One region of the Sphaerisporangium cinnabarinum genome, then DNA from elsewhere that is predicted to be linked to it. Evidence: riboswitches for the same ligand, from Rfam matches in the RefSeq annotation. Region 1 holds a riboswitch; each other region holds the start of a gene.

Region 1 (7,533 bases):
GTGATCGCGCCGACGGTCGACCCAGCCCGTGAGGGTGACGGTCTGACCGGTGTGCTCGGCCCGCAGTGAGCCGGCCGTTCGGGTGCGCAGCACGGAGGGTTCCTTCCAGGTGGGCGGTGGGGGTCGCGATCCCGGTGCGGGGACGCGTCCGCTGAAGTCTAGTGCGGGCGGGCGGGCGGCTCGACCGGATACCTCCGACGGGAGGCGGTCGACGGTCCGCTCTCGACCGGCGGGGGCGACCGGATACCGTGGCGGTGCCGCCGCGACGTCCCGTGACGGCACCGCCGGGACCGGCGCCGCGCCCGTGGGCGCACGGGCCGACCGGCCGCGGCAGGGCCGTCCGGCCCGCCGCCCGCACGAAGGAGGGTCACCCGTGGCACGCACCATCGCGACGAACCGGCGCGTCGAGCGCGACGAGCTCGAGGAGTTCCTGCGCTCCCGGCACGACGGCGTCCTCGTCACCACCCGCGCGGACGGCCGGCCCCAGCTCAGCCCGGTCACGTACGGGGTCGACGACGCGGGCCGGGTCGTCGTGTCGACGTACCCGGAGCGCGCCAAGGCGGTCAACGTGCGCCGCGACGCGCGCGCGTCGCTCCTGTCGCTGGGCGAGCGGTTCTCCGACCCGTGGGTGCAGGTCGACGGCGAGGCGGAGGTGATCGACCTGCCCGGGTCGGTCGAGCCGCTCGTCGACTACTACCGGGCCGTCAGCGGCGAGCACCCGGACTGGGACGAGTACCGCGCGGCGATGGTCAGCCAGGGCAAGTCTCTCGTGCGGCTGACGATCACGCGCTGGGGACCAGTCGCAACCGGCGGCTTCCCGGCGCGCCTCGCCGACGCCTGAGACCGGTCAGAACAGGACCTGCTCGACTCCCCCGCCGACGACGTCGAGCCCGCCGCCGTCCATCGGCATGCCCGCGAGCGCCCCGCCGTAGCCGGCGCGCGCGTCCTGCGGCGCCGGGTCGACGGCGAGGCTGCCGGCCGGGTAGGCGCCGTCCGTCGGCGGCCCTGGCCGGCGTCGCCGGTCGCCGGGCTCGCCGCGGCGGAACCGGCCCTCGACGCCCGCGGGGCCGCGGTGCCCCGCGACTCCGAACCCGCGCGCCTCGAGCATCGGCCGCACCCGGTCCCACAGCCAGGACCGGTACGCCGTCGAGGCGTACGTGCCGCGCGCGTACACGCGCTCGTAGCCGGGGACGAGCCGCGGGTGCTCGCGCGCGAGCCAGCCCATGTACCACTCGCGCGTACCGGGCTTGAGGTGCAGCGGCAGCACGGTGACGCCCGTCGCGCCCGCGTCCTTGACGGCGTCGAGCAGCTCGGTGAGCGCCCGCGTGGAGTCGGTGAGCCACGGCAGCACGGGGGCGACCATGACGCCGCACGGCAGGCCGGCCTCCCGGACGGTGCGGACGAGGTCGAGCCGCGCGCGCGGCGACGGCGTGCCGGGCTCGACGCTCGCCTGGAGCTCGGGGTCCAGGAGCGCGAGGGACACGCCGATCCCGACCTCGACGCGCGAGGCGGCGTCGACGAGCAGGGGCAGGTCGCGGCGCAGGAGCGTGCCCTTGGTCAGCACGGAGAGCGGCGTGCCCGACCCGGCGAGGGCGTCGATGATGCCGGGCATGAGGCGGTAGCGTCCCTCGGCGCGCTGGTACGGGTCGGTGTTGGTGCCCAGCGCGACGGCCTCGCGCGCCCAGGACGGTCGGGCGAGCTCGGCGCGCAGCACGTCGTCCACGTTGACCTTGACCACGACCTCCCGGTCGAAGTCCTCGCCCGCGTCGAGGTCGAGGTACTCGTGCGTGGGGCGGGCGAAGCAGTTGTGGCTCACGACCCCCGCGGCGACGAAGTCGCGCGTGCCGGTCGTGATGTCGACCAGCTCCGTCACCTCCCCCGGCCCGTCGAGGGCCTCGAGGGAGTCGACGCGCAACGCCTCGCCGCCGGTGACGTCCTGGCCGTCGAGGACGGGCCGCCCGTCCGCGAGCGCCGCGGCGCCCGGCCCGACGAGCACGTCGCCGAGCGCCAGGCGGGCGCGGTGCCCGGCGCCGCCGACGACGTGGCGCCAGCCGCGCTCGGTGAGGAACCGGTGGTCGCCGCTCGCGACGAGGCGCGTGCCGTCGGCGAGGGTCACCCGGTAGGCGCGCTTGCGGGTGGTCCAGCGGTCGAGGACGCGGGTGCGCACGTAGCGCCGGTACGCGCCGTGGGGGGCGGTGCCGACGATCTCGTCGCCGACGCGCAGCTCGCCGATCGCCCGCTGCGTGCCGTCGGCCAGGAGCACGGGCGTGCTCGGCGCGAGGCAGTAGGAGCACGCGTGGCTGCACCCGCGGTACGGGTTGACCGTCCAGCGGAAGGGCATGCGCGACATCGCCGGGACCTTCGACAGCGCGCTCTTGGCCGTGACCTCGTGGAACGTGATCCCCGCGAACTCGGGCGTGCGCACGCTGCGGACGAGGCCCATGCGCTCCAAACCGGGAAGCGCGCCGTCGTCCGCGCCGAGCGCCTGTCCGTCCCACCGCATCGCGCCATTCGAACAACTGTTCGAACCCGCTGTCAAGGACGGGTCATCCGCCGGCGGACCACGTCTTGAGCAGCGCCAGGTTCCCGAGGGGGATGTGGTGGCCGATGCGGGGGTGGTCGAGCGCGACGCCGACGACCCCTGCTGCGGCGAAGGACGCAACGTAGTCGATCGCCGCCGGCACGGGCACGCCGAGCAGCGGCACGGAGCCGGTCCCTTCGGCCGCCAGCCCGAGCGCCCGGGCCGCCTCGTCCGCGCGCGGGGCGCTGCTGTAGAGGCAGATCATGGGCCCCTGGTCCGCGGAGACGGCGTACGGACGCGGCTGGTCCTCGGGCCCTCGGGCGATGAAGAACCACGTGCCGAGGCGCGCCGCCTGCCGCCACAGCGCGATCTGCGCCGACGTGTCGCCCGCGGGCGCGCTCCGCACGGCCTCGTCGAGGCGGTCCAGCTCCGCGACGGCCGCGGGGTCGTTGTCTCGGGTCATGCGCGCTGCCTCGTTCCTCGTCGTCGGAGCCCGTCCCCGGTCCGCGCGGGCGCCTCGTCGCCGTCACCTTCTCACGGTGCCCGGACGTCCCGGTGGGTGAGACGCCGGGATTGTCCGGCGGACGTCCAGGCCCTAGGGTCGGGCCGAACGCCTCCGGGGAGCGCACGAGCGCTGAGAGTGCAGGTCGGACACCCGTCCCCCCTGCAGACCCGTGGAACCTGATCTGGTTCGTACCAGCGAAGGGAGCAGGGCCGACGTCACCGTCCCCTGCGCGCTCGTGCCCGCGCCCCGCGCGTGCCGTCCGCGCGGGGGCAGCGGTGGCGCGCCGTCGTGCACCCTCCGCCCCGGGGGCCCGACGGAGGGAACCGCATGACCGAGCCCCGCACCACCCCGCCCCGGGAGACCCCGCCCACCAGCACGCCCGGCCCGCCGGCCGACGCCGTGCCCCCGGCGCCCGGTCCCGGAGACCGCACCGTCACCGCTCCCCCGGCCCGCGCCCGGCGCCGTGGCCTCACGCTCCACGAGACGGTCCTCGTCGCCGTCCTGGGCGTCGTGTTCGGGTTCGTCTACTGGGCGTTCGTGCAGCTCTGGGCCCCGCTCCAGCTCGCCATGGGGCCGCTCGCGGACCTTGCCGCGAACGTGCTCGCGGGCGCGTGGATCGTCGTGGGCCCGCTCGCGACGTACATCGTGCGCAAGCCGGGCGTCGGCATCCTCACCGAGACGCTCGCGGCGCTCGTCGAGGTGGTCTTCCTCGCGTCGCCCGCAGGCCCGCTGCTCGTCCTCGTGGGGCTCGTCCAAGGGGTGGGCGCGGAGATCCCCTTCGCGCTGACCCGGTACCGCCGCTACGGCTGGTGGGTTTTCGTCGCGTCGGGCGTCAGCGCGGCGCTCGTCACCTACGCGTTCAACGCGGTCCGGTTCGGCTGGCTCGGGCAGGACTGGGCGATGCTCCGGCTCGGCGTGCAGGTCGTCTCGTGCGTCGTGCTGTGCGGGATCGCGGCGCGCCTCCTCGGCGACGCCCTCTCCCGCACCGGCGCGCTCGACGCCTTCGCGATCGGCACGGACCGCCGTGGCTGAGGTGCGGGACGCCGCGGCGGACGTCATGCCCGGCACCGTGCCGGGCACCGTGCCCGACGCCGTCTCCGCCGCGGGCCTGACCGTCACCGTGGGCCACGACGCGACGTGCGTGCTCGACGACCTCACCCTGACCGTCCCCGCGGGGACGGGGCTGCTCGTGCTCGGCCCCTCGGGCTGCGGGAAGTCCACGCTGCTGCGCGCGCTCGTCGGCGTCGTGCCCCACACGCTCCCGGGCACCGTCACGGGCGACCTGCGCGTGACGGGCGTCGACCCGCGCGCCACGACCCCCGCGGGGCTCGCCGCGCGCGTCGGCCTCGTCCAGCAGCGGCCGGGTGACCAGCTCTGCCTCGGCCGCGTCGACGAGGAGCTGCGGTTCGCGCTCGAGAACCGGGCGGCGGACCCGCGCACCATGGACGCCCGCGCCGCAACCGCTCTCGCCGCTGCCGGTGCGGGCCACCTGCACGACCGACCGACCCACGCGCTGTCGGGCGGCGAGGCGCAGCGCGTCGCCCTCGCGGCGGCGCTCGTCGCCGACCCCGAGCTCGTGGTCCTCGACGAGCCGACGGCGTTCCTCGACCCGGCCGCGGCGCACGAGGTGGGGACGCTCGTGGGCGGGCTCGTCCGGGCGCCCGGACCGGACCCGCACGGAACACCCCGCCGGTCGGTCGTGCTCGTCGAGCACCGCCTCGACGACGTCGGGACGCTCCCGGACGCGACCCTCGTGCTCGACCGCACGGGCCGCGCCGTCGCGCACGGCCCCACGACCGCCGTCCTGCGCGCGCACGCCGCCACGCTCGCCGCGCTCGGGTGCTGGCTGCCGCTCGACGTCCGGCTCGAGCGGGCCGGGGCCCCCGGACCGCTCGGTGCCCCCGCGACCGACGCCTGGCTCGTCGACCTCGCGCGCACCGCAGACCCGCGCCCCTCGGATCCGCGGGCACCGGTCCCGGGCGCCTCGGACGCCGGTCCGAGTGCGCCCGGCCCGGTCGCCCTCCGCGCCCGTCGTCTCGCGGTGCACCGCGCCATGGCAGGCCGCCGACGACGCGGGCGGGACGAGACGCCGGTGGTGCACGACGTCGACCTCGACGTCCGCGCGGGCGAGGTGCTCGCGGTGGTGGGGCCGAACGGGGGCGGCAAGTCCACCCTCCTGCGCGGGCTCGCGGGACTCGAACGGACCAGGGGCGACGTGACGACGGCGGCGGACGCGCCCGTCGCGATGGTGTTCCAGGACCCGGAGCACCAGCTCCTCGCGCGGACGGTGCGCGACGAGGTCGCGTGGTCGGCGCGCCTCGCGCGGCTGGCCGACGTCGACGGGCGCGTCGCGCGGACCCTCGACACCTTCGCCCTGACGCACCTCGCCGACGCCAACCCGTACCGGCTCTCCGGCGGCGAGCAACGGCGTCTGTCGCTCGCGACGGCGACGGTGCTCGACCCGCCCGTCCTCCTCGCCGACGAGCCCACGTCGGGGCTCGACCGCGCCCAGGCGGACGCCGTCGCCCGCGCGCTGCGGCAGCGCGCTGACGTCGGCGGCGCGGTCGTCGTCGTCACGCACGACCTCGCGCTCGTCGCGGCGCTCGCCGACCGCGTCGCGGTGGTCGTCGGCGGCCGGCTCGTGGCGCTCGGCCCGGCCGCCACCGTGCTGGCCGACGACGCGCTGTGCCGGCGCGCGCGCCTGCGCCGCCCGCCCCTGCTCGCGTGGTGGGCCCGCACGGGACGCCGCCACGGCGTCGACCCCGGCGCTCTCGTCCGCGCGCTCGACGCGGCAGTCGCCCGCACGGAGGCCGCCCCGTGACCGCGCCGCACAGCACGCCCCTCGGGCGCTGGAACCCGACGGTCAAGCTCGCGACCGTCCTCGTCGTGTCGACCGGCGCGCTCCTCGTCACCGACCCGTACACCCCCGCGATCGGCTGGGTGCTCACGGTCGCGGCGCTGCTGCTCGCGGGGCGCGTCCCCGTGCGCACGCTCGCCCTGGCGCACGTGCCCTTCCTCGTCTTCGCGACGAGCCTGCTGGTCGTCAACGTCGCCACCCGGCCGGGCGGCGACGCGGTCGACCTCGGCCTGGTCACCGTCGGCTCCGACGGCCTGACGATCGGTGCCGGGCTCGCCGTGCGCACGCTGCTCGTCGGCGCCCTCTCGCTCACGGTCGCGACGACGACCGACCCGGTGCGCCTCATGACGAGCCTCCGCCAGCACGGGCGGCTGCCCCTCACGTGGACCTACGCGGTGCTCGCGGCCCACCGGCTGCTCGTCGAGCTCCCCGACGCCTGGCACACGATCCGCTGCGCCCAGGCCGTGCGCGACCCGCGCCGACGACACGGCGTGCTCCCCCGGTCCCCCCGCGCGCTCGGCTCCGCGGCGTTCGCCCTCCTCGTCGGTGCCGTGCGCCGGTCCGAGCGCCTGACCGTCGCGCTCGAGTCACGGGGCCTCGGGTCCGGTCCGCGGACCACGTCGCGGCCCGTGCCGCTCGGCGTGCCCGACGTCGTCGCCGCGGTGGGCGTGCTGGCGGTCGCGGCGGCGGTGGTCCTCGCCGGGGTCCTCGGGGGCTGGGTCACCGGGCTGGGCGCGCTGACGGCGTGATGCTCGGCAGGACACGGGTCAGGCGGGCTCGACGACCGCACCCTCCGCGGGGACGCCCCGGTCCACGACGCGCGCCGAGCCGTCACGGGCCCGCTCGCGGAACCCCCGGAAGACGAGCGGCAGCCCGCGGGCGACGAGCGCGTCCGCCGCGTCCATGGCCTGCACGTGGACGTGCGGCTGCGTCGAGTTCCCCGAGCTCCCGCACCGGCCCAGCTCGTCGCCGACCACGACGCGTCGGCCGGGCTCGACGGCCACCGACCCGGCGCGCAGGTGGGCGAGGACGACGAACGTGCCCGGCCGGTCGAGGGCCAGCACCACGTGGTTGCCCGCGAGCGCCGCGGCACCGCCGCGCGCTCGCGCCGCCTGCGTGAGGGCGTAGCCGAGCAGCGCGGCGGGTGAGCGACGGGCCTCGTGGTCGGGCTCGCCGTCGTGCACCGCGACGACGGTGCCCGCCGCAGGGGCGAGCACGGGCTGCCCGAACGCGACGAACCGTTCGGGCGGCTCGGTGCCCAGCGCGGCGCGCCAGTCGCGCACGACGGCGGTGCGCCGCCCTCGGACGGCGACGAAGTCGATCGCGTACGTGGTCGCGAACAGGTCGGTGCCGTGGCTCGGCACGCGCCGCGCGGGGCTGTTGCGCACGAGCCACGTCCCGTGGAACGGCAGGGCGAGCTCGACCGGTCGCGTCACGTCGCCCTCCCTCCCCGGTGCGGCGGGTCAGTCCCCCGCGGGCACGACGCGCGGGAAGCGGTCCTCGGCGGGCGGCTCCCACGTCGCGGCGTCGGCGTCGACCTGCTCCCCGGAGCGGATGTCCTTCACCTGGTCGGGCGAGCGCGTGCCGTCGTCCTCGACGCGCCCGGGGAACCAGACGAACGGGATGCCGCGCCGGTCGGCGTAGCGGATC
Region 2 (7,533 bases), on a different contig from region 1:
CCGTCGACCGTGCGGAAGACGCGCCCGGGCGCGGCGCCGAGGGTCGCGGCGGCCTCGCGCAGGCGCGGGTCGATGGCGCGCAGCGTCGGCAGGACCGTGCGCACGACGAGCGGCGTCGCGACGACCGCCTGCGCGATCGGCACGAGGAGCCCCGACGTGCGGAGGTCGACGTCGAGCCCGAGCGGCCGGTCGAGCGTGACGAGGAACCCGAACCCGACCGTCACGGCGGAGACCCCGAGCGGGAGCATGAACACCGAGTCGAGCACCGAGATCGCGCGCCGACCCGCGCGCGAGCGCGGGCGCCGGGACACGACGAGCGCCACGAGTCCACCGACCACGACGGCGAGCACGGTCGCGAGCGCGGCGGTGCGCAGCGAGTTGCCCGCCGCCTCCCACACGGTGACGGACAGGGCGTTGCGCCCGCCCGTGGTGCCGAGGTTCGCGTAGTTGTCGAGGCCCCAGCCGCCGCCCGGGACGCGGAACGAGCGCACCACGAGGGTGCCGAGCGGGAGCCCGACGAGCACGACGACCACGGCCGCGGTGAGCGCCGCGGGCGCCAGGTCGCCCGTCGGGCGGCCGTCGCGCCACAGGCGCAGCGGGTGCGCGGACGACGCCGAGGACGACAGGTTCAGGGCCCGCTCGCGCCGGGCCCGCGTGCGGTTCGCGACGGTGAGCGCCGCAGCGACGACCACGAGCTGCACGACCGACAGCACCGCCGCGGTGCGCAGGTCGAGGAACTGGGTCGTCTGGATCCAGATCTCCGTCTCGATGGTCCCGTAGCGGATGCCGCCGAGCACGAGCACGACGCCGAACGCCGTCGCGCAGAAGAGGAAGACGATCGACGCGGCGCTCGTGATCGCGGGCGTCAGCGCCGGGAGCGTCACGGTGCGGAACGCGCGCCACGGCGTCGCGCCGAGGGCGCGCGCGGCCTGCTCGGCGCGCGGGTCGAGGTGCTCCCAGAGCCCGCCGACCGTGCGCACCACCACGGAGTAGTTGAAGAACACGAGCGCGACGACGATCGCCGCGAACGTCTCGTCGAGCTGCAGGAACCCCAGCGGGCCGCCCTGCACGAGCAGCGACCGGAACGCGACGCCGACGACGACGGTCGGCAGCACGAACGGGACCGTGACGAGCGCGCGCACGACCCGCCGCCCGGGGAACCGGCACCGGTACAGCACGTACGCGCCGGGCACGCCGAGCAGCAGCGACAGCGCCGTGCCGAGCACGGCCTGCCAGAGCGTGAGGCCGACGATCCGCCACGTGCGGGGCTCGGAGAAGACCTCCGCGAACCCCGAGAGGTCGAGGCCGCCGTCGTCCCCGACGAACCCGCGCGCCACGAGCGTGACGACCGGCCACGCGAAGAACACCCCGAGGAACGCGAGCGGCACGGCCGCCGCCAGACCCCACAGCACCCCGCGCCCGACGCCGCCCCGCCGGACCTCCCGACCCCTCACCACGGCTCTCCCCCGCGCGACCAGGGCTTCCCCTCGCGTGACCACGGCTCTACCCCGCGAGGTAGAGCCGTGGTCGCCCGGGGACCGGGGGTCAGTCGACGACCGTCGCCGTCCATGCCTTGATCCACTCGTCGCGGTGCGCCGAGACGTCCGCGGGCGCGACCTCGAAGGGCTCGTCGGCGAGCGGCGCGAGCTCGGCCCAGCCGTCGGGCAGCGCGACGGAGTCGTCGGCCGGGTACATGTACATCTGGTCCGCGACGTCGGCCTGGAACGTCTCGCTCACGAGGAAGTCGAGGAACTGCTGCGCGCCCTCGGGGTTCTTCGCGTTCGCGAGCACGCCCGCGTACTCGACCTGGCGGAAGCACGTGTCGAGCAGGGCGCCCGTGGTCGACGCGGAGCCGTCCTCGGTGAGCGTGAACGCGGGCGACGTCGAGTACGACAGCACGAGCGGGCGCGGGCCCGCGCCCTCCGAGCCGGAGAAGTCCACGTAGTACGCGTCCGACCAGCCGTCGACGACCTTCACGCCGTTGGCGCGCAGGTCCGCCCAGTAGTCCTCCCAGCCGTCCTCGCCGAACGCCCCGACGGTCGCGAGGAGGAACGCGAGGCCCGGCGACGACGTCGCGGGGTTGGTCACGACGAGGAGGTCCCGGTACTCGGGCTTCGCCAGGTCCTCGAGCGTCACGGGCTCGGGGATCCCCGCGTCGGCGAACCACGTGTGGTCCACGTTGACGCACACGTCCCCGAGGTCGACGGCGGTGAGCTCGCCGCCGTCGCCGACCGCGTACGACGCCGCGGACTCCGAGACGTCCGCGGGCGTGTACGGCTCGAGGACGCCCTCGTCGATGGCGCGCGACGCGAAGGTGTTGTCGATCCCGAACACGACGTCGCCGAGCGGCGAGTCCTTCGTGAGGATCAGCTGGTTGACCAGCGCACCGCCGTCTCCGGGCGCGACCTGCTCGACCGTGAGCCCGCTCTCCTCCTCGAACGCGGCGAGCACGTCGTGGCTCACCGCGAAGGAGTCGTGGGTCACCAGGGTGACCGTGCCCCCGCTGCCCGACGACGCGCCGTCGCCCCCGGCGCCGTCGCCGCCCGAGCAGGCCGCGAGGGCGAGGAGCGCGAGCGTCGCGCCCACGCCGGTCGCGAGGGCCCGGCCGCGGCGGCCGACGGTGGTCGTGTGCTGCATGTGTCCTCCCTGGACGTTCAGGAGGGGTCCACCAACCCGACGAGCCGCGCGCCGGGTGGGCGCGACGGACCGCGCGAGCAGGTGATCGAGATTCCCGACTTCCTCCACCGGTGCTAACCGGATCAGGTTCGAGGGTCTGCGGTGGTCCGCACTCTCAGCTCCTCCAGGAGCTCCCCTGTCGTTCACCGCGAGCCTACACCGGCCCCTCACCCCGAGAGTCCCCTGAGAGGACCCTGAGCACGGGCGACCGCGGACCAGGGGCGGCTCGGGGCTCGTCCCCGATGCCGCGGGCGTGCGCGTCGCGGGAGGGTCGGTACGGCCGCCGGGAGCCCGGCGGCCACCAGGACACGACGCGGCGCGGTGAGCCACGACGCGCCGGCAGGGGCACGACGAGAGGACGGACGAGGACGTGACGACGACAGGTGCGGCACAGCGGAGCACCCCGCGCGAGGGCCCGCCCGCTGAGAGCGCTGAGGGCGCTGAGGGCGGTGCGCGACCCGCGATCGCGACCGCGCGCGGGCTGGTGAAGACGTACGGGCGCGGCGAGGCCGCGGTCCGGGCGCTCGACGGCGTGGACGTGGACGTCGAGAAGGGTCGGCTGACCGCGATCATGGGCCCGTCCGGGTCCGGGAAGTCCACGCTCCTGCACTGCCTCGCAGGGCTCGACTCCCCCACGGCGGGGACCGTCGTCGTCGACGGAGAGACCGTCTCCGCGATGAGCGAGCGCCGGCTGACGCGCCTGCGGCGCACGCGCCTGGGGTTCGTCTTCCAGTCGTTCAACCTCGTGCCGACGCTCACGGCGGAGGAGAACATCGTGCTGCCGCTCGCGATCGCCCGCCGTCCCGTCGACCGGGAGTGGTTCGACCGCGTGGTCGACGCCGTGGGCCTGCGCCCCCGCCTGGGGCACCGGCCCGCCGAGCTGTCGGGCGGGCAGCAGCAGCGCGTCGCGTGCGCGCGGGCGCTCGTGTCGCGTCCCGCGATCGTGCTGGCGGACGAGCCGACGGGGAACCTCGACTCGCGCGCCGCCGCGGAGGTCCTGGGCTTCCTGCGCGCGTCCGTGGACGACCTCGGCCAGTCCGTCGCGATGGTCACGCACGACCCGACCGCCGCGTCGTACGCCCACCGGGTGCTCTTCCTCGCGGACGGCCGCCTCGTGACCGAGCTCCACGACCCGACGCCGCAGGCGGTCCTCGACACGCTGGGCGCCCTCACGCCCGCCGCGCCGTCGCCGGCGCACGCGCCCGCGGGCGCCGCCGGGGTGCCGACGACGGCGGCCGCCCGATGATGGGCCGGATCGCGCTGCGCGGCGTGCGCGCGCACGGCGCGCAGCTCGTCCTCTCGGTCCTCGCGGTGACGATCGGCGTCGCGTTCGTGACCGGGACGTTCGCCCTGCGTGCGATGCTCGCCACCACGTTCGACGGCATCGTCGCCTCGTCGGTCCAGGCGGACGCGTACGTGCGCGGCGCGTCGTCGGCCGGGGACGCGCTGATGTCGGCGTCGGCCCAGGTGGGCGGTGCGCGCAGCCTCGTCCCGGCGGACCTGGCGCGCGACCTCGGCGCGCGCGACGACGTCGCGCTCGCGCTCCCGGACGTGAGCGGTCCCGCGGTGCTCGTGGGCGCGGACGGGACCGCGGTCCTCGGCAGCCAGGCGCCGAGCATCGGCGTCGCCTACGACCCCCGCGACCCCGGCCCGCAGGTGGTCGACGGCCGCGCACCCCGCGACGGTGGCGAGGTCGCGCTCGAGTCGGCGACGCTCGCGTCGTCGGGCCTCGCGGTGGGCGGCACGACCGACGTCGTGCTGGGCGACGCCGTGCGGCCCGTGCGCGTGGTCGGCGAGGTCTCGCTGTCCGCGCCGATGGCGGGCGCGACGATCGTCCTGCTCGACGCCGGGACCGCCGCCGCGACGTACGCGCCCGACGGCCTCGTCCCGTCGGTCGCTCTGTACGCGGCCGACGACGTCTCCCCGGAGGCGCTGCGGGACGCCGTCGCGACCGCGCTCCCCGCGGGCGCCGAGGCGCTGACGGGGGCGGAGCTGCGCGCCGAGACGAGCGAGGCGATCACCGACCAGCTCGGGTTCGTCTCGACGTTCCTGCTGGTGTTCGCCGCGCTCGCGCTGTTCGTCGGCACGTTCATCATCACCACCACGTTCTCGATGCACGTCCGACGCCGCACGCGCGAGCTCGCGCTCCTGCGCGCGGTGGGCGCGTCGCCCGGGCAGGTGTTCGGCTCCGTGGTAGGGCAGGCGGCGGTCGTCGGGGCCGTGGGCGCGCTGCTCGGCGTCGGGGCGGGGTTCGGCCTCGCGGAGCTCGCCCGGACCGGCCTGGGCGCGGTCGGCATGGAGCTGTCCGGCACGCTGCCCGTCACGACCGCGGGGGTCGTCGTCCCGCTCGTGGTCGGCATCGTGGTCTCGGTGCTCGCCGCGGCCCTGCCCGCGCGGCACGCCGCGCTCGTGCGCCCGGTGGAGGCGATGCGCGCCGACGTCGTCCGGCCCGCCGGGACCGGTCGGGTCCGTGCCGCCGTCGGGACCCTCGCGCTGCTCGCGGGCGTGGGGCTCGTCGTCGCGGCGGCCGTGGCCGGCAGCGGGGGCGCGCCCCTCCTCGGGCTCGGCGCGGCCGGCGTCGTCGCGGGCGTGCTCCTCCTCGCCCCGCTCGCGGTCGGCCCGGTGCTGACCGTCCTCGCCGCGCCGTTCGTCGCGCTGGTCCGCCCGCTGGGCGGCCTCGCACGCGGCAACGTCACGCGCCAGCCGCGGCGGACCGCGGCGACCGCGGGCGCGCTCGTCGTCGGGATGGCGCTCGTCTCGACGACGTCCGTCCTCGCGCTGTCGGCGCGGACCTCCGTGCAGGACATCGTCGACCAGGAGACGGCGGCCGACCTCGTCGTCCGCTCGGCCACGCCGTACCTCCCCGACGGGGTCGCGGGCGACGTCCGCACCGTGCCGGGCGTCACGGCGGTCGACGTCACGACGTACGGGCAGGTCGTCGTCGACGGCGAGCCGCAGCTCGTCGTCGGCTTCCCCGCCGAGGGCTTCGGCCGCTCCGTGCGCACGACCGCGACCGAGGGCGACCTCGCCGCGTACGCGCGGGGCGAGGCCGCGGTCATGGCGGACGCGCTCGACGAGCACGGCTGGGCGCTGGGCGACGTCCTGACGCTCGCCGACCCGGCACGGCCCGACCTCCCGGCCCGGGAGGTGCGCATCGGCGCGGTGGTCGACTCGCACGCGTTCTCCGTCGACCTGCTCCTGCCGCCCGACGTGGCGGCCTCCGTCGGCGCGACGACGACGGAGATGCTCTTCCTCGACACCGAGCCCGGCGCGGACCTCCCGGCCGTGCGGGCCGCGGTGACCGACGCCGTCGCGCCGTACGTCGTCGCGTCCGTGCTCGACGCCGACGAGTTCGCCGGGGAGGTCGCGGGACAGGTCGAGTCGGTCCTCGCGATCGTCTACGCGCTGCTCGGGCTCTCCGTGCTCGTCGCCGTGCTCGGCATCGTCAACACGCTCGCCCTGTCCGTCGCGGAGCGGACGCGCGAGATCGGGCTGCTGCGCGCCGTCGGGCTCGGGCGGGCCCAGCTCGCGACGACGATCGTCATCGAGTCCGTGCTCGTCGCCGTGTTCGGCACGGCGGTCGGGCTCGTGGTCGGGACCGGGCTCGCCGCCGCGCTCCCGTCGGTGCTCGCGGACGAGGGCTTCACGACCCTCGCCGTGCCGTGGGCCCAGCTCGGCGCGATGCTCGTGCTCGCGGGCGTCGTGGGCGTCGTCGCCGCGGTGTGGCCCGCGGTGCGCGCCGCACGCCTCCCCGTCCTGGACGCGGTGAGCCACGACTGAGCCGGGCGAGCGCGCCGGGCGAGCGCGCCGGGCGGCGCGTGGGCGGCGACTTCGCACTACGGTGGTCGTGCGAGCACGCCCGGCGCCGCCCGGCGCCCCGACCGACGGAGGACCCCTCGTGGCCGACACGAACGAGACCGAGCAGACCCTGGCCCTCAAGGTCGGGACCGTCGCCCTGACCTTCGCCGCGGGCTGGGCCGCGCAGAAGCTCGTGACGTTCGTCTGGGCCAAGGTCACCGGGCACGACGCCCCGAAGGACCTCGACGACGAGGAGGTCGGCGTCGTCCAGGCCGTGACCTTCGCGGCCGTCGCCGCGGGCGTCGGCGTCCTCGCCCGCCGCTTCGCGGGCAAGGAGGCGAAGCGCGTCGTCGCCCGCCTCGCCTCGCGCGCCTGACGTCCGGCCCGGCCTCCCTCCGCGCGAGGGAGGCCGGGCCGCCCGGTAGCCTGGCGCGCGTGACCGCCCCGCCGGCGAGCCCGACGCCCCCTCAGGACCCGATGCTGCGCGCCGGCCTGCGCGTCCTCGCCGACGCCGGCCGGCTCCTGGCCCGGCACTGGCCCGCGCTCGTCGCGGTCGCCGTCCTCGCGCAGGTGCTGCACGAGCTCGCCCTGCGGGCCGCGCTCGCCGTCGCGCCGTCGTCGGGCGTGCTGGGCCTCCTGGTGCTGTGCTTCTCGCCGCTCGCGACGGTCGTCGGGATCGTCGTCATGCTGCACGTGCTGCGGCGGGAGCCGCGCACGGAGCGGGACCGGCTCGAGGTCCGGGCGCTGCTCGGATCGATCGCCTCGGTCCTCGTCCCCTACCTCGTCATCTACGAGTTCTACGGCGGTCTGTCCTCCGACTGGCAGGCGTACATCGACTCCGCCGCGCTCGACCACGCGTTCGCGGCGGGGGCGGGGATCGAGACCGCCAGCCCCGTCCCCGAGGGCTTCGGGCTCACCGTCGTGCTCGTCGTCGCGGGCGCGCTGCTCGCCCGCACCCTGCTGGAACGCCTCGCGCGGCGCCTCGACCGCGGCGCCTCCGCGCGCGACGACGACGCCCGGCGCAGCGCCCGCTCCGCCGCGGTGCGCATCGCGGCGGGC
Region 3 (7,533 bases), on a different contig from region 1:
GCTTCGTCATGATCGAGGGCGCGGGCCGCATCCTGCCCGAGCTCAGCGAGCCCATGGCGCAGTACGCGCTCGACGAGCTGAAGAAGCGCGGCATCGAGTTCCACCTCAGCACGTTCCTGTCGTCGTGCGTGGACGGCCACGTCGTCACCTCGACCGGGGTCGAGTTCGACTCCGACACGATCGTGTGGACCGCGGGCGTCAAGGCGAACCCGGTCCTCAAGGAGTCGTCGGACCTCCCGGTCGACAAGCTGGGCCGCATCACCGTGCTGCCGACGCTCCAGGTCGCGGACGCCGACGGCAACGTCGTGCCGAACGCGTGGGCCGCGGGCGACTGCGCCGCCGTCCCGGACGTGCTGAACCCGGGCAAGTTCTGCCCGCCGAACGCGCAGCACGCCATCCGTGAGGCCACGCGCCTCGCCGACAACCTCGCGCTCGAGCTGCACAGCGAGCCGCCGGTCGAGTACCGCCACAAGAGCGTCGGTACGGTCGCGTCGCTCGGTCTGTACAAGGGCGTCGCGGAGCTGTTCGGCGTGTTCAAGCTCCGCGGGACGCTCGCGTGGCTCATGCACCGCAGCTACCACGTCATGGCGATGCCGACGGGCAACCGCAAGATCCGCATCTTCATCGGCTGGATCGGCCAGTTCCTCATGGGCCGCGAGCTCGTCTCGCTCGGCTCGCTGCACGACCCGCGCGCGGAGTTCCGCGCCGCGTCCGTCCCGCCCAAGAAGGACGGCGACCCGGTCAAGCAGACCGCGCAGGGCTCGGCGGCCGCGGCGGAGTCCGGTGCGGGCACCGTCGACGCCGACGACCGGACGCCGGCGGCGAAGGCCTCCTGAGGCCGCGGCCGGGCCTGGCCCGGCCGTCGTGCCCGACGACGAGGGGCGAGCCGCGCGTGCGGCTCGCCCCTCGGCGCGTCCAGGTCCCGCGCGGGCGGCCGTCGCGCCGACGGGCCCGGGAGCTCCGCGCGCGCGGTAGATTCGGCCCGCGCCCCCATGGCCCAACTGGCAGAGGCGGCCGGCTTAAACCCGGCGTGTTCCGGGTTCGAGTCCCGGTGGGGGCACCGTGCCGGCGGGGAGCCGGCTCCGCGGCGCCTGCGACCGCGGGCTAGGACAGCCCCGTCGGGCCCTCCGGCTCGGCCGGGGGAGCGGCCTCCTGGCCGAGGACCACGACGGTGCCGTCCGGGTCCTGCACGCGTGCGACGCGCTCGCCCCACGGCTGGTCCGCGGGTGGCTCACCTAGACGGGCGGACCGCGTCGGGGAAGGCGTACTCGACCGTCCCGCGCAGCAGGTCACGGTAGAAGCCCAGCGACCGGTCGAGGTCGGCCACGGTGAGGACGGGGAAGAGGCTGCGGAACACGGTCGCTCCTCGGTGCGCTCGGCGGGTCCTCCCATCGTGCGCCTCGCGTCCCGGGCGCGCTCTCCGTGCCCGGGCCGGCGGGCCTCAGCGAGCGAGCAGCTCTTCGGTCGTCGTCCCCGGCACGGACAGCGTGACGCGCGTGCCCCACGGGTCGTGCACGACGACGGAGCGGCCGTCGTCCGCGTGCTCCAGCCCGCGGGCGCGGAGGCGCGCGACGAGCGCGTCGAGGTCCTCGCGGCCCGGCACCGTGACGGCGACGTCGCCGAGACCGAGGCTCGCGGCGCGGGGCCCGGCGCCCGCGCTGTTCCACACGTTCATCGCGACGTGGTGGTGGTACCCGCCCGCGGACGCGAAGAGCGCCCCGCTGTACCCGGTGAGCGTCGCCTCGAAGCCGACGGCGTCGACGTAGAAGGCGTGGGCGGTCGCGACGTCGCCCACCTGGAGGTGCACGTGGCCGACGCGGCCCGCGAGCGAGGGGCCGGCGTCGAACGTCTCCTGGTCGAGGTGCGTGCGCAGATAGGCGTTCGGGTCGAGGAACGTCGTCGTCATGAGGATCTGGCCGTGCTCGCGCACCCAGGTCTCGCGGGGGCGGTCGGTGTAGAGCTCGACGCCGTTGCCCTCGGGGTCGGTGAAGTAGAACGCCTCGCTGACGAGGTGGTCGCTCGACCCGACGAACGTGCCGCGGCGGTCCTGCGCGGCGCGGTACACGGTCGCGGCGAGGCTCGGGCCGTCGTCGAACAGGAAGGCCGTGTGGAACAGGCCGGCCTGGCGCGGGTCGACGGGCGGGAGCCCGGGCGTGTGCACGAGGCGCAGCATGGGCGTGCGGCCGCGGCCCAGCACACGGTGCACCTCCGCGCCGCGCGACCGCTCCTCGAGCGGGGCGAGGGCGAACGCGCCCGTGTAGTACGAGGTCATGAGCTCGAGGTCGCCCACGCGCAGCGTGACGGCGTCCATGCTCGTGGACGGGGACAGGAGGCGGTCGGTCGGCGCGCCCGGCGTGCTCGTGGTCATGTCTTCTCCAACTTGTTGTCGCTACAACTATATTCCCACACCGTGGCGAGAACTCCCGCACCGGCGCCGTCCTTGCTAGGGTCGGCGCGAACCACGCGGGGCGTCCCGCCCGGGCCACGGCCCGGGCCGAGGGACTGAGACGAGCGGTACGGCCGCCCGGACCCGTCGAACCTGATCTCGCTAGCACGAGCGGAGGAACGTGGGCATGACGACGCCTGCTGCCATCACCCTGAACCCTGTCCTCGCGGACGACCCGACCGCGCTCGTCCGGCAGGAGGAGACCGGCTTCACCGCCGACCTCGCCCGCCGGTACGCGGACCTCTTCGAGACGTTCTACGACCACCCCTTCCTGGCCGGGCTGCGCGACGGCTCCGTCGAGCCCGCCGCGGTCCGCCACTACGTGGGCCAGGACCACCAGTACCTCACGGCCTACCTGCGCTGCTACGGCCTCGGCATGGCCCTCGCGCCCGACCGGTCGTGGGCGGCCTACTTCCACGACAAGGCCGGCTTCCTCCTCGACGACGAGTCGCACGCGCACCACGCGATGTGCGACTTCCTCGGCGTGACGTACGAGGAGGCGCAGACGCACCGCCTCGCGCCGAGCGCGCAGGCCTACGTCGACCACATGACGGCGGCCGGCCGCGACTCGCTCGGCGTGCTGCTCGCCGCGCTGCTGCCGTGCCCGTGGACCTACATCTGGTCCGCGCGACGCTTCTGGCTCGGCGAGCGCGAGACGACGCCCGGCGCCCTCGCCGACGACCACCCGCTCGCGGGCTGGTGGCAGTTCTACGCGGCCGAGCGCACCGAGGACGTCCTCACGGACCTGCGCGCACGCCTCGACGCGCTCGCCGCGGACGCGGGCGAGGCGGAGCGCGCGCGCATGGAGCGCGCGTTCGAGCTGAGCTGCCGCCACGAGATCCGCTTCTGGCAGATGGCCTGGTCGCTCGAGGGTTGGTGACGCGTCCGGCCGGGCCCGCGGCCGACCGTCGCGCCGTGCGCCCGGCCTTACGCCAGCAGCAGATGACCGCCCGGGTGCCTCGGCACCCGGGCGGGCCGCGGGTAGCGTGATCGCATGGACGCGACGAGCGCGGTGCCGGACGGGGTGCGCGATGCGGTGCCGGACGTGGTGACGCCGCGCCCCCGGTCCCGGACGGGCGGACGGGCGGAACCCCTCCTGCGCCACGTCATCGGCGGGATCCTGCGGCGGGCGCGGCTCGCGCAGGGGCGCACGCTCGTGGACGTCGCGGCCGCCGCGCGCGTCTCCACCGCCTACCTGTCCGAGGTGGAGCGCGGGCGCAAGGAGGCGTCGTCCGAGGTCCTCGCCGCCGTCTGCGGCGCCCTCGGCCTGCGGCTCGTCGACCTCGTCGCCCGCACGGGCGAGGAGCTGCGGCCGCTCGCACCTGTCCGCGTGCTGTCCTCCGCGCGGGAGCGGGGTGCCCTCTCCGCGCCGCGGCACGTCGCGCCGGTGGGCGAACCCGTGCGAGACCTCCCCGTCGCCGAGACGCTCCGCCGTCCGACCGCGCGCGCCGGCGACGTCCTGCTCCTCGCGGCCTGAGCGGCGGTCCCCACCGCACCGCACCGCGTGTCGTGCGGAGGCCGGGCACCGTGCGCGCCGATACCGTCGGTCCATGACGGAGCCGCAGACCGCGCACGGCACGGCAGCCCAGGACGTCCCGGCCCTCCAGGACCTCGTCGACGACGCCGCGTTCCTCTCCCACGAGCACCAGCTCCACCTGTCGGACCTCCACGGCGACGACGCCTGGGCCGCCGACATGACCACGGGCGTCTTCACCTTCACCGCGCCCGACGGTGGGACCGCGACGTGCCGCCTCCAGTTCCTCGGTACGGCCGCGCCCGGTCCGGGCACGTGGATGTGGGCGTGGCAGAACGTCAACGGCTTCCCCGACGGCGTGCTCACCGCCGCCGAGAGCGCCCGGCGGACCGGGCTGCGCGAGGCCGCCGAGCCGGAGCTCCCCCTCGCCGACGACCTCGCCCACCGGCTCGCGCTCGCGGCCAAGGCCGTGACCGGGTCGTTCACCCACTACAGCGCGCCCGTCGGCGGCGGCACGCGCGCGTGGTTCCTCCTGGACGACGCCGACCTCGCCCTGCCCGCACCGAGCGTGCCGCGCGTCGTGCGCACGCTGAGCGAGGGGCTGCTGTCCGTCACGGTCGTCGACCACCGGCGCGCCGTCGCGTCCTACGCGAGCGCGCGCGGCCTGCCGGCCGCCGAGGACGGGACCGGCGCCGTCGTGCTCGACGTGCCCGACGGCACCGTGACCGTGCGGTTCGACGAGCGCGGCCGGATCGCGGGCATCTCCGCGTCGTCACCGCGCCCGGCCGCGCCCGAGGCCGCGACGGCGGAGCCCGCCGCGGCAGCCCCTGCCGGCTCGGCACCGACGGCGCCCGGGCTCACCGTCTCGGAGCCGTCGGCGGACGACCCGGCAGCGCCCGAGCCTGCGCCCGCGGAGCACGAGTCCGCCGCACCCGCGCCGTCGCCCGCGGGGACGGCCCCCGAGCCGCGCCGCCGGTCGTGGTTCCGGCGACGCGGCTGACGACGCACGCGGTCGCCTCCGCGGGCGGGCGTCACGCCGCCGCAGCGAGCTTGCGCGAGGTGACGACGGCGTCCGCGACGCCGTACTCCACGGCCTGGCGCGCGGTGAGGACGAGGTCGCGGTCGGTGTCGGCGCGCAGGCGCTCGACGGTCTGGCCCGTGTGCCGCGCCAGCACCTCCTCCGTCTCGGACCGGATCCGGAGGATCTCCTCGGCCTGGATCGACAGGTCCGAGATCGTGCCCTCCCCGCCGCCCGACGGCTGGTGCAGCAGGACGCGCGAGTGCTCCAGCACGAACCGCTTGCCCGGCGTCCCCGCCGCGAGCAGGACGGCCGCGGCCGAGGCCGCCTGGCCCATGCAGATGGTCGAGACGTCGCAGCGGACGAACTGCATCGTGTCGTAGATCGCCATGAGCGCGGTCGCGGAGCCGCCCGGGGAGTTGATGTACAGCCCGATCTCCTGGTCCGGGGCGTCCGACTCCAGGTGCAGGAGCTGCGCCATGACGACGTTCGCGACGCCGTCGTCGATCTCGGTGCCGAGGAACACGATGCGCTCGGACAGCAGGCGGGAGAAGACGTCGAACGCGCGCTCGCCCAGCGGCGTGCGCTCGACCACGGTCGGGATCGTGTAGCTCGCCATCACAGACCCACCTTCCGGGCCGCGCGGGCGGGGCGGACGTCGTCGACGCTCTCGACGATCCGGTCGACCATCCCGTACTCGAGCGCCTGCTGCGCGGTGAACCAGCGGTCGCGGTCGGAGTCGTCGGCGATGGTCTCGACGGACTGCCCGGTGCTCTCCGCGAGCAGCCGGTGCATGAGCCCCTTGGTGTACACGAGGTTCTCCGCCTGGATCGCGATGTCGACGGCGGTGCCCCCGATCCCGGCCGACGGCTGGTGCATCATGATCCGCGCGTGCGGCAGCGCGAACCGCTTGCCCGGCGTCCCCGCGCACAGGAGGAACTGGCCCATGCTCGCGGCGAAGCCCATCGCCACGGTCGACACGTCGTTGGGGATGAGCCGCATCGTGTCGTAGATGGCGAGGCCGGCGCTCACCGAGCCGCCGGGGGAGTTGACGTAGAGCGCGACGTCCGCGCGCGGGTCCTCCGCCGAGAGCAGGAGGAGCTGGGCGCACAGGCGGTTCGCGACGGCGTCGTCCACGGCCGTGCCGAGGACGACGATGCGCTGGTGGAGGAGGCGCGTCGTGAGCTGGTCGTCGAACGACGAGGGCGTCGGGGCGGCGGCCTCCGCGCGCGGGGTCCGGTGGTCGCCGACGGCGGGTCGGCCGGTCAGGTGCGTGGTCATGCGACCACCCTGCGCCCGCCCGGGCCGCGCGAGGAGGCCGATCTGCCGTCGGCTCATACGCCGACGGCAGATCGGCCGTCTCAGGACCGCGTCACAGGATGGGCCAGGGCTTCGGTTCGACGGTCACGCCGTTCCCCGGCGAGATGCTCACCGTCACCGTCGCCGTGCGCTGGGTCCCGTACGGGTTGCCGAGGATGCACCCGAGGTCGACGTAGCTGCCGGCCGCGAGGTACTCGGTCCAGGAGTAGCTCCCGACCTGGTTGCCGTCGTAGTAGCACCGGAAGGTGTAGGTGCCGGACGGGAACGTCGAGTTCGCGTTGACCCGGAACACCGTGCACATGTGGCCGGTGCAGTTGCCGTAGCCGGGCTGCGTGTTGCGCTGCGGACCGCGGGTCACCCAGACGCTCGGCGGGACCGGGCGCGGGTCGGTGCGGTGTGTCGCCCAGCCGCTCCACGGTCCGCAGCCGGCGGCGTTGCACGCCTGCGCCCGGAGGCGGAACGTCTGGTCGTAGTCGTTCCCGACGTCGACCGTCTGCCCCGAGCCGCTGGACCCGCCCTCGATCTGCCAGTTGTAGCGCGAGACGCCGTTGCCGCCGTTCGACGAGGGTGCGGAGATCGAGAAGCGGCCCGAGGTCGCGCTCAGTCGGGACACGGACACGCCCGGTTCGCTGGGCTTGCCGTACGCGCTGATCTGCCCCGACGCCGGGCTCGACGTGGACGTGCCGCCCTTGTTCGTCGCGGTGACGGTGAACGTGTAGTTCCCGGCGGGGAGGCCCGTGAAGTCGACGGACGTACCGTCGACGTCCCTCTTCGCGCCCCCGGGCGACGCCGTGACGGTGTACTTCGTGATCGGGCTGCCGTTCGCGTCGGCGGCGCCCCAGGACACGCGCGGGATGCCGCTGTCCTGCCCGCCGCCGCCCACGTTCTGCACGCTCGGCCGGGGCGGAGCCTCGGGGCGCCCGTAGGGGACCACGGCCGCGGACGCCGCGCTCTCCGCCGTCCGGCCCGCCTTGTTCTCGGCCGTCACCGTGAACGTGTACGACGACTCGTTGTCGAGGCCCGTCGCCTTGTGGCTCGTCGCGGTGAGGGAGAGCGCGGCGCCGTCGCGGGAGCCGTTCTTGTACCGCTGCAGGGTGTAGCCCTTGATCGCGTCACCGTTCTCGAACGGCGCCTTCCACGACACGTCGATCGAGCCGCCGTTGAGCGGCGAGTCCGCGGCGCGGCTCGCGCTCGGCGTCTCCGGGACGTCCGGCAGACCCGCCGGGACCTCCTCGGCCGAGTACTCGCCCCAGTCCGAGGGGTCGGGGGCGAGGT
Region 4 (7,533 bases), on a different contig from region 1:
CTCGCCTCGAGCGCGTGCTTGTTGATGACCTCGGCCTGCGCGTACGCGGTGAGCGGCCCGTTGACGTGGCGCCCCGCGAGGAACGACGCGTCGTCCGAGACGGTGATCTCCTCGGCGGAGAGCTGGTTCGACACGACGATCCATGTGCCGATGCCCGCGAGGAGAAGGATGATGCCCGCGATGATCGACACGAGGCCGATGCCCCGTGCCCCCTTCGTCGGTGTGACGGTGACGGTGCTCGACATGGCGCGTTCTCCCCTTCGTCAGGACCCACCTGCAGCCGCCCGCACGAGACGACCCGCGGGTGCGGGCCGGTCACGGGACGGTCGAACCACCCATACGGGGCCCACGGTAGCGACGGGAGACGCCCACCGCGCGGCGAACGCGCACCTCAGGGCGGGCGCGCACCTCAGGGCAGGCGCGGCGGCGACCGCACGGCCCGCCGAGTTCGGGATGGGAGGATGCCGTCCGTGCGCATCACCCACCTGACCGACTGCTACCTGCCGCTGCTCGGCGGCATCGAGACCCAGGTCGCGCGGCTCGCGCAGCAGCAGGCGGCCGCCGGTCACGACGTCGCGGTCGTCTGCACGACGCCCGCGCGCCCCGGCGCCCACGGCGTGTCGACCGAGCGGGACGGCGACGTCACGGTGCACCGGCTCGCCGCGCGCGTCCCGGGCGGCTACCCCGTGCACCCGCGCGCGCCGCACCACGTGGCGCGGGTCCTGCGCGCCGACCGGCCCGACGTCGTGCACCTGCACATGGGCGTGCTGACACCCTCCACGCAGGCGTCGCTGCGCACGGTCGTGCGCGCGGGGCTGCCCGCGGTCCTCACCGTGCACAGCGTGTGGGGCGGCGCGGAGCGCGCGTTCGCCGGGCTCGACCGCGTGGTCCGCTGGTCCCGCTGGCCCGTGCTGTGGTCGGCCGTGAGCGAGCTGACCGCCGCTCCCCTGCGCCGCATCGTCGGCGACCGGGGCGAGGTCGTGGTGCTGCACAACGGCCTCGACCTCGACGCGTGGCGCGTCCCCCGCACCGAGCGCGCCGGCCGCATGGAGGGCGCAGCCGTCCACGTCGTGGCCGCGACGCGGTTCGCCCCGCGCAAGCGCGTGCTGCCGTTCCTGGAGGTCGTGCGCGACGCCGTCGCGCGCCTCCCCGAGGGGGCGCTCCACGTGACGCTCGCCGGGGACGGCCCCGAGCTGCCCGACGCGCGGCGCTTCGTCGCGGAGCACGGGCTGGGGTCGGTCGTGTCGCTCCCGGGGCGCCTCGACGCGACGGGCCTCCAGCGGCTCTACGCGCGTGCCGACGTGTTCGCCGCGCCCGCCGTCGAGGAGGCGTTCGGCATCGCCGCGCTCGAGGGCCAGGCCGCCGGGCTGGCGGTGCTCACCCGCTCGCAGTCGGGCGTCGCGGAGCGCCTCACCGACGGCGTGGACGCGCTCGTGGCGGACGACGACCCCGGCCTCGCCGACGCGCTCGTGCGTTTCGCGACCGAGGACGGACTGCTCGACCGGATCATCGCCCACAACCGGGACGTGCCGTCGTCGGCGGGCTGGCCGCGCGTGCTCGCCGACGTGGAGCGGGCATACGAACGGGCCGCGACGATCGCCGTGGATCGTCGGGCCCGTCCGTCCCGCTAGGGAGTCACTCCCACTCGATGGTGCCCGGGGGCTTGCTCGTCACGTCGAGCACGACGCGGTTGACCTCGGAGACCTCGTTGGTGATGCGCGTCGAGATGACGGACAGCACGTCGTACGGCAGGCGCGTCCAGTCCGCCGTCATCGCGTCCTCGGACGAGACGGGGCGCAGCACGATCGGGTGGCCATAGGTGCGGCCGTCGCCCTGGACGCCGACCGAGCGGACGTCGGCGAGCAGCACGACCGGGCACTGCCAGATCTCCTGGTCGAGGCCGGCCTTCGTGAGCTCCTCGCGCGCGATCGCGTCGGCGGCGCGCAGCGTCTCGAGGCGGTCCGCCGTGACCTCGCCGACGATGCGGATACCCAGCCCGGGGCCCGGGAACGGCTGCCGCGCGACGATCTCCTCGGGCACGCCGAGCTCGCGGCCGACCGCGCGGACCTCGTCCTTGAACAGCGTGCGCAGCGGCTCGACGAGCGAGAACTGCAGGTCGTCGGGCAGGCCGCCGACGTTGTGGTGGCTCTTGATGTTCGCCGCGCCCTCGCCGCCGCCGGACTCGACGACGTCCGGGTAGAGGGTGCCCTGCACGAGGAACTTCACCTCGGCGCCGTGCTCGCCCGCGTCCTCGACGATCTGGCGCGCCGCGTCCTCGAACACGCGGATGAACTCACGGCCGATGATCTTGCGCTTCGTCTCCGGGTCGCTGTGCCCGGCGAGCGCAGTGAGGAACCGCTCCTTCTCGTCGCGGATCACGAGGTTGACGCCCGTCGCCGCGACGAAGTCGCGCTCGATCTGCTCGACCTCGCCCGCGCGCATCAGCCCGTGGTCGACGTGCACGCACGTGAGCTGGTCGCCCACCGCGCGCTGCACGAGCGCCGCGGCGACGGCGGAGTCCACGCCGCCCGAGAGCGCGCAGATGACGCGCGCGTCGCCCACCTGGGCGCGGATCGCCGCGACCTGGTCCGCGATGACGTTGCCGGGCGTCCAGTCCGGGGCGAGTCCCGCGCCGTCGTACAGGAAGTGCTCCAGCACCGTCTGGCCGTGCGCGGAGTGCTTGACCTCGGGGTGCCACTGCACGCCGTAGAGGCGGCGCTCGCGGTCCTCGAACGCGGCGACCGGCGAGCCGGACGACGTCGCGAGGACCTCGAAGCCCTCGGGCGCGCGGTGCACGGCGTCGCCGTGGCTCATCCACGTGGTCTGGTTCTGCGGCGTGCCGTCGAGCAGCACGCCCGCGGCGCACACCTCGACCTCGGTGCCGCCGTACTCGCGCAGGCCCGTCTGGGCGACCTCGCCGCCGAGCGCCTTCGCCATGGCCTGGAAGCCGTAGCAGATGCCCATGACGGGGACGCCGGCCTCGAACAGCGCCGGGTCGACGAACGGGGCGCCCGTCGCGTACACGGACGAGGGACCGCCCGAGAGGATGATCGCGGCCGGGTCCTTGGCGAGCATCTGCTCGACCGTGAACGTGTGCGGCACGATCTCGGAGTAGACGTTGGCCTCGCGCACGCGGCGCGCGATGAGCTGCGCGTACTGGGCGCCGAAGTCGACGACGAGCACGGGCCGCGGTGTCGAGGCCACCTCGGCGGTGGTGGGGGTGTCGGGAGCGGTGGCGGGTGACGTCACCCGCCCAGGATAGTCGCCGTGCGGCGAGGCTCGTCCCGCGTCTCAGGCGTCGGCGCGCGCGACGGCGCGCTCCAGGACCCGCTCGCGCAGGGCGCGGGCGGCCGCCTCCGGGTCGCTCGCCCCGGTGATCGCGCGCACCACCACGATCCGGGTCGCGCCCGCGTCGAGGACCGCGTCGAGCCGGTCCGCGTCGATGCCGCCGATCGCGAACCAGGGCGTCGCGGGCCGGGTCGCCGCGACGTCCCGCAGCAGGTCGAGGCCGACGGCGGCGCGTCCCGGCTTCGTCGGGGTCGCCCACAACGGGCCCACGCAGAAGTAGTCCACCGCCGGGTCGGCCTCCGCCGCGGCCGCCTGCGCGGCCGAGTGCGTGGACCGGCCGAGGACGGGCCCCGCGCCCAGCAGCGCCCGGACCGCCGGCACGGGCAGGTCGCCCTGACCCATGTGCACGACCGGGGCGCCCGTGACCGACGCCACGTCCGCCCGGTCGTTCACGGCCCACAGCGCGCCGTGCTCCGTCGCGACCCGCGCGACGACCTCCTGGAGCTCGAGCTCGCGCGCGACGTCGAGCGTCTTGTCGCGGAGCTGCACGACGTCCACCCCGCCCGCGAGCGCCGCCCGCAGGAAGTCCTCGAGGTCGCCGCGCTCCTCGCGCGCGTCCGTGCAGAGGTACAGGCGGGCGTCGGCGAGCCGGGCGCGTGCGGCGTCCGTCGCCGCCGGGGCGAGGGCGGCCAAGGTGGTGGAGGTCTCGGAGCTCACCCGCGGGAGCCTAGCCCCGGCGCGTCCGCCGCAGGAGGTACTGTGGCCGACAGCACGGGAGCCCCGCACGGGGCTGAGAGGGCGTCGCCGCCGACCGTCGAACCTGATCTGGGTCATGCCAGCGAAGGGAGCGCACATGAGCCTGTCCGTCCACTCGTCCGCGGGTGGCTCCGCCGTGCCCGGCGAGGCGCGCGACGTCGTCGTCGTCGGGGGCGGGATCGTCGGCCTCGCCGTCGCGTGGCGTGCGGCGAGCGCGGGCATGACCGTCACGGTGCTCGATCCGGCGCCGGGCGCGGGCGCGACGCACGCCGCCGCGGGGATGCTCGCACCGGTGACCGAGGCCGACTTCGGGGAGGAGGCCGCCCTGCGGCTCCACCTCGCGGCCGCTGCGGCGTGGCCCGCGTTCGGCGCGGACCTGCACGCGGCGACGGGGGCGGACGTCGGGCTGCGGACCGCCGGGACGCTCACTCTCGCCTACGACGCGGACGACCTCGCGCTGCTCCGTCGCGTCCTCGCCCTGCACGCGGTGCACGGTCTCGCGTCGCACGAGCTCACCGTCGCCGACGCGCGCCGCCGCGAGCCCTACCTCGGGCCGCGCGTCGCCGGGGCCGCGTGGGCGCCCGCGGACCACGCGGTCGACCCGCGGGCGACGCACGCCGCGCTGCTCGCGGTGCTCGGCCGACGCGACGCCCCAGGCGCGAGCTCGGCCACCGGGGCGCGCGTCGTCCGCGCGGCCGCGACCCGGCTCGCGCTCGACCCGGCCGGGCGCGTCGTCGGCGTGCACGACGACGCGGGCCGGCTCCACCGCGCGGGTGCGGTCGTCGTTGCGGCGGGCTGGCAGTCGGGCGCCCTGCTCGCGGGCGTGCCGGGCGTCGTCGTGCCCACCCGCCCGGTGAAGGGACAGACGCTGCGGCTCGACGCGGGCCCGGACCTCGCGCTGGAGCACGTCGTGCGCGGGCTGGTGCAGGGCCGGCCGGTGTACGTCGTGCCGCGCGACCCGGAGCCTGGTGGGCCGCGCGCCGGGCACCGGGAGGTCGTCGTGGGGGCGACCACCGAGGAGAACCCCGACGACCGCCGCGCCACCGCCGGCGGCGTCTTCGCGCTCCTGCGGGACGCGCGTGCCCTCCTGCCGGGGATCGACGAGGCCGCCCTGGTCGAGGTGACGCCGCGGGCCCGCCCGGCGACCCCGGACAACCTTCCGCTCGTCGGGCCCACGGACGTCCCGGGGCTGCACCTCGCGACGGGCCACGGCCGCAACGGCATCCTGCTCGCCCCGCTCACGGCCGACGCCGTCGTCGCCGGGCTCGGCGGCCTTCCCGGGGACGACGGGACCGAGCCCGGCGGGACCGCCCCCGGGGACGACGTCGCGACCGCCCTCGCGACCGCCCGCACCGACCGCTTCGTCCGCACCGCCACGACACCGAGGTGAGACCCGTGACCGCACCCGCACCGACCGCGCTCGTCAACGGCGAGCCGTACCCGCTCGACGGCGACGTCGACCTGGAGCGGCTCGTCGCCGCGCTCGTCCCCGCCTACGTCGCCGACGGCACGCCGCAGGGCGTCGCGGTGGCGGTCGGGGACGCCGTCGTGCCGCGCGGCGCCTGGGCGACGACCGTCGTCGCCCCCGGGGACCGCATCGAGATCGTCACCGCCGTCCAGGGCGGCTGAGGAGGACCCATGACCACGACCGACCTCTCCCCCGCCACCGCGAGCGGCCCGGCCGGTGTCGACGACCCGCTCGTCGTCGCCGGCACCCCGATCGGGTCCCGCCTCGTCATGGGCACCGGCGGGGCCGCGAACCTGCTCACGCTCGAGGACGCGCTCGTCGCGTCGGGCACCGCCCTGACCACCGTCGCGATGCGGCGCGTCGCCGTCCGTGCCGGCGGCGACGCGAGCCCCGACGCGGGGATCTGGGCGCTGCTCGCCCGCCTCGGCATCCGCGCGCTGCCCAACACCGCCGGGTGCTTCTCCGTGCGCGAGGCCGTGCTCACCGCGCGCCTCGCGCGCGAGGCGTGCGGCACCGAGTGGGTCAAGCTCGAGGTGATCGCCGACGACGTGACCCTCCTGCCCGACCCGGTCGGCCTCGTCGAGGCGGCCGACCAGCTCGTCCGCGACGGGTTCGTCGTGCTGCCGTACACGAACGACGACCCGATCCTCGCGCGCCGGCTGGAGGACGTCGGCTGCGCGGCCGTCATGCCCCTGGGGGCGCCCATCGGCACCGGGCTCGGCATCCTCAACCCGCGCAACATCGAGGCGATCGCCGCCGCGGCCCGGGTGCCCGTGATCCTCGACGCGGGGATCGGCACGGCGTCCGACGCCGCGCTCGCCATGGAGCTCGGCTGCGACGGCGTGCTCCTCGCGACGGCCGTCACGCGCGCCGCCGACCCGGTCCGCATGGCCCACGCGATGCGCCTCGCCGTCGAGTCGGGCCGGCTCGCCGCGGGCGCCGGGCGCATCCCCCGCCGCGAGGGCGCCCTCGCGAGCTCGTCCCCCCAGGGCCGCCTCGACCTCGCCCTCTGACCGAAGACCCGTGGTGGGGCCGACCATGCGGACACAGCCCACGAGCCGCCCTGCACGAGCGGCAGACGCATGCTCGGCATCGGCGCTGACGATCCGGGCTACGGGACGTTGGCCTCCTGGGCCTCCAGGAGGGCGGGGACGCCGCCGACCACGGAGCGCGCGTCGATGCCCGCGGCGCGGGCGACGTCGGCGACGCGGGCCGACCGGCCGCCGACCGCGCACACCACGAGCACCGGGCGGTCGGCCGGCAGGTCCGCGAGCGCCGCGGCGGCGGCGGGGTCCTGCGTGCCGCCGAGGAACACGCCGCTCGGGACGAGCGTCGACCCGGGGAGCGGGCGGACCTGCGCCTCCCAGTCCTCGCGCACGTCGAGCACGTACGGCGCGTCGTCGCCGTGCAGGAGGGCGGCCGCGTCGGGGGCGGACACGTCGCGCGGCGCCGCCTCCGACGCATCGGTCGTCGCCGCCCCGGCACCGGAGGCCACCGCGGCCGACGCCGGAGGCCGGAGCCCGCAGAACGCGGCGTAGGCGTCGTCCCCCGGCAGGAGCGCGACGACGGGCTCGCGCGTCGGGTCGGCGCGGACGGTGAGCTGGCGCCAGGAGAGGTCGAGCGCGTCGTAGACGGCGAGGCGGCCCAGCAGCGTCGTGCCGGCGCCGGTGACGAGCTTGATCGCCTCGGTCGCCATCACGGAGCCGACGGTCCCGCACATCGCGCCGAACACGCCGCCGGTCGCGCAGTCGGGCGCCGCGCCCGGGGGCGGCGGGACGGGGAACACGTCGCGGTACGTGACCCCGCGCGGACCCTGCTCTCCCGGCTCCGCGCTGTCGGGACCCGCCGCGTCCGGGTGCGCGGCGTCGTCGGGCACGGAGAACCGGGGCGCGGCCCAGAAGACGCTGACCTGTCCCTGGAAACGGTAGATCGAGCCCCACACCACGGGGAGGCCGAGGACCTCGGCCGCGTCGGAGACGAGGTAGCGGGTCGGGAAGTTGTCGGCGCCGTCGAGCACGACG

Evidence for each region. A riboswitch is a leader RNA that binds a small molecule or an ion and turns the genes downstream of it on or off. The one in region 1 is predicted to bind thiamine pyrophosphate.
Region 2: it holds a riboswitch for thiamine pyrophosphate, as region 1 does, so the genes downstream of both, ACZ4MO_RS16305 (thiamine ABC transporter substrate-binding protein) here and ACZ4MO_RS07880 (ECF transporter S component) in region 1, are expected to answer to the same signal.
Region 3: it holds a riboswitch for thiamine pyrophosphate, as region 1 does, so the genes downstream of both, ACZ4MO_RS12440 (thiaminase II/PqqC family protein) here and ACZ4MO_RS07880 (ECF transporter S component) in region 1, are expected to answer to the same signal.
Region 4: it holds a riboswitch for thiamine pyrophosphate, as region 1 does, so the genes downstream of both, thiO (glycine oxidase ThiO) here and ACZ4MO_RS07880 (ECF transporter S component) in region 1, are expected to answer to the same signal.

What each region holds. Positions count from the first base shown of each region.
Region 1 covers NZ_JBVHRG010000004.1:132,427-139,959, reverse strand. The annotation lists gene aspS (aspartate--tRNA ligase) at 1-93, opposite strand, end outside; gene ACZ4MO_RS07895 (TIGR03618 family F420-dependent PPOX class oxidoreductase) at 374-841, shown strand; gene ACZ4MO_RS07890 (Rv2578c family radical SAM protein) at 848-2,503, opposite strand; gene ACZ4MO_RS07885 (hypothetical protein) at 2,547-2,984, opposite strand; TPP riboswitch at 3,129-3,248, shown strand; gene ACZ4MO_RS07880 (ECF transporter S component) at 3,354-4,058, shown strand; gene ACZ4MO_RS07875 (ATP-binding cassette domain-containing protein) at 4,051-5,847, shown strand; gene ACZ4MO_RS07870 (CbiQ family ECF transporter T component) at 5,844-6,632, shown strand; gene ACZ4MO_RS07865 (peptidoglycan DD-metalloendopeptidase family protein) at 6,651-7,319, opposite strand; gene hisS (histidine--tRNA ligase) at 7,347-7,533, opposite strand, start outside.
Region 2 covers NZ_JBVHRG010000011.1:175,416-182,948, forward strand. The annotation lists gene ACZ4MO_RS16300 (ABC transporter permease) at 1-1,454, opposite strand, end outside; gene ACZ4MO_RS16305 (thiamine ABC transporter substrate-binding protein) at 1,546-2,637, opposite strand; TPP riboswitch at 2,720-2,824, opposite strand; gene ACZ4MO_RS16310 (ATP-binding cassette domain-containing protein) at 3,140-3,922, shown strand; gene ACZ4MO_RS16315 (ABC transporter permease) at 3,919-6,456, shown strand; gene ACZ4MO_RS16320 (DUF4235 domain-containing protein) at 6,575-6,850, shown strand; gene ACZ4MO_RS16325 (hypothetical protein) at 6,910-7,533, shown strand, end outside.
Region 3 covers NZ_JBVHRG010000007.1:257,878-265,410, forward strand. The annotation lists gene ACZ4MO_RS12420 (NAD(P)/FAD-dependent oxidoreductase) at 1-836, shown strand, start outside; tRNA gene ACZ4MO_RS12425 (tRNA-Leu) at 987-1,060, shown strand; gene ACZ4MO_RS12430 (hypothetical protein) at 1,232-1,357, opposite strand; gene ACZ4MO_RS12435 (VOC family protein) at 1,442-2,368, opposite strand; TPP riboswitch at 2,455-2,583, shown strand; gene ACZ4MO_RS12440 (thiaminase II/PqqC family protein) at 2,574-3,326, shown strand; gene ACZ4MO_RS12445 (helix-turn-helix domain-containing protein) at 3,483-3,923, shown strand; gene ACZ4MO_RS12450 (DUF6882 domain-containing protein) at 3,997-4,920, shown strand; gene ACZ4MO_RS12455 (ClpP family protease) at 4,952-5,560, opposite strand; gene ACZ4MO_RS12460 (ATP-dependent Clp protease proteolytic subunit) at 5,557-6,219, opposite strand; partial or broken gene ACZ4MO_RS12465 (fibronectin type III domain-containing protein) at 6,311-7,533, opposite strand, start outside.
Region 4 covers NZ_JBVHRG010000002.1:406,772-414,304, forward strand. The annotation lists gene ACZ4MO_RS04825 (hypothetical protein) at 1-245, opposite strand, end outside; gene ACZ4MO_RS04830 (glycosyltransferase) at 471-1,631, shown strand; gene guaA (glutamine-hydrolyzing GMP synthase) at 1,636-3,204, opposite strand; gene thiE (thiamine phosphate synthase) at 3,292-4,005, opposite strand; TPP riboswitch at 4,050-4,152, shown strand; gene thiO (glycine oxidase ThiO) at 4,142-5,434, shown strand; gene thiS (sulfur carrier protein ThiS) at 5,440-5,673, shown strand; gene ACZ4MO_RS04855 (thiazole synthase) at 5,683-6,525, shown strand; gene ACZ4MO_RS04860 (ThiF family adenylyltransferase) at 6,624-7,533, opposite strand, start outside.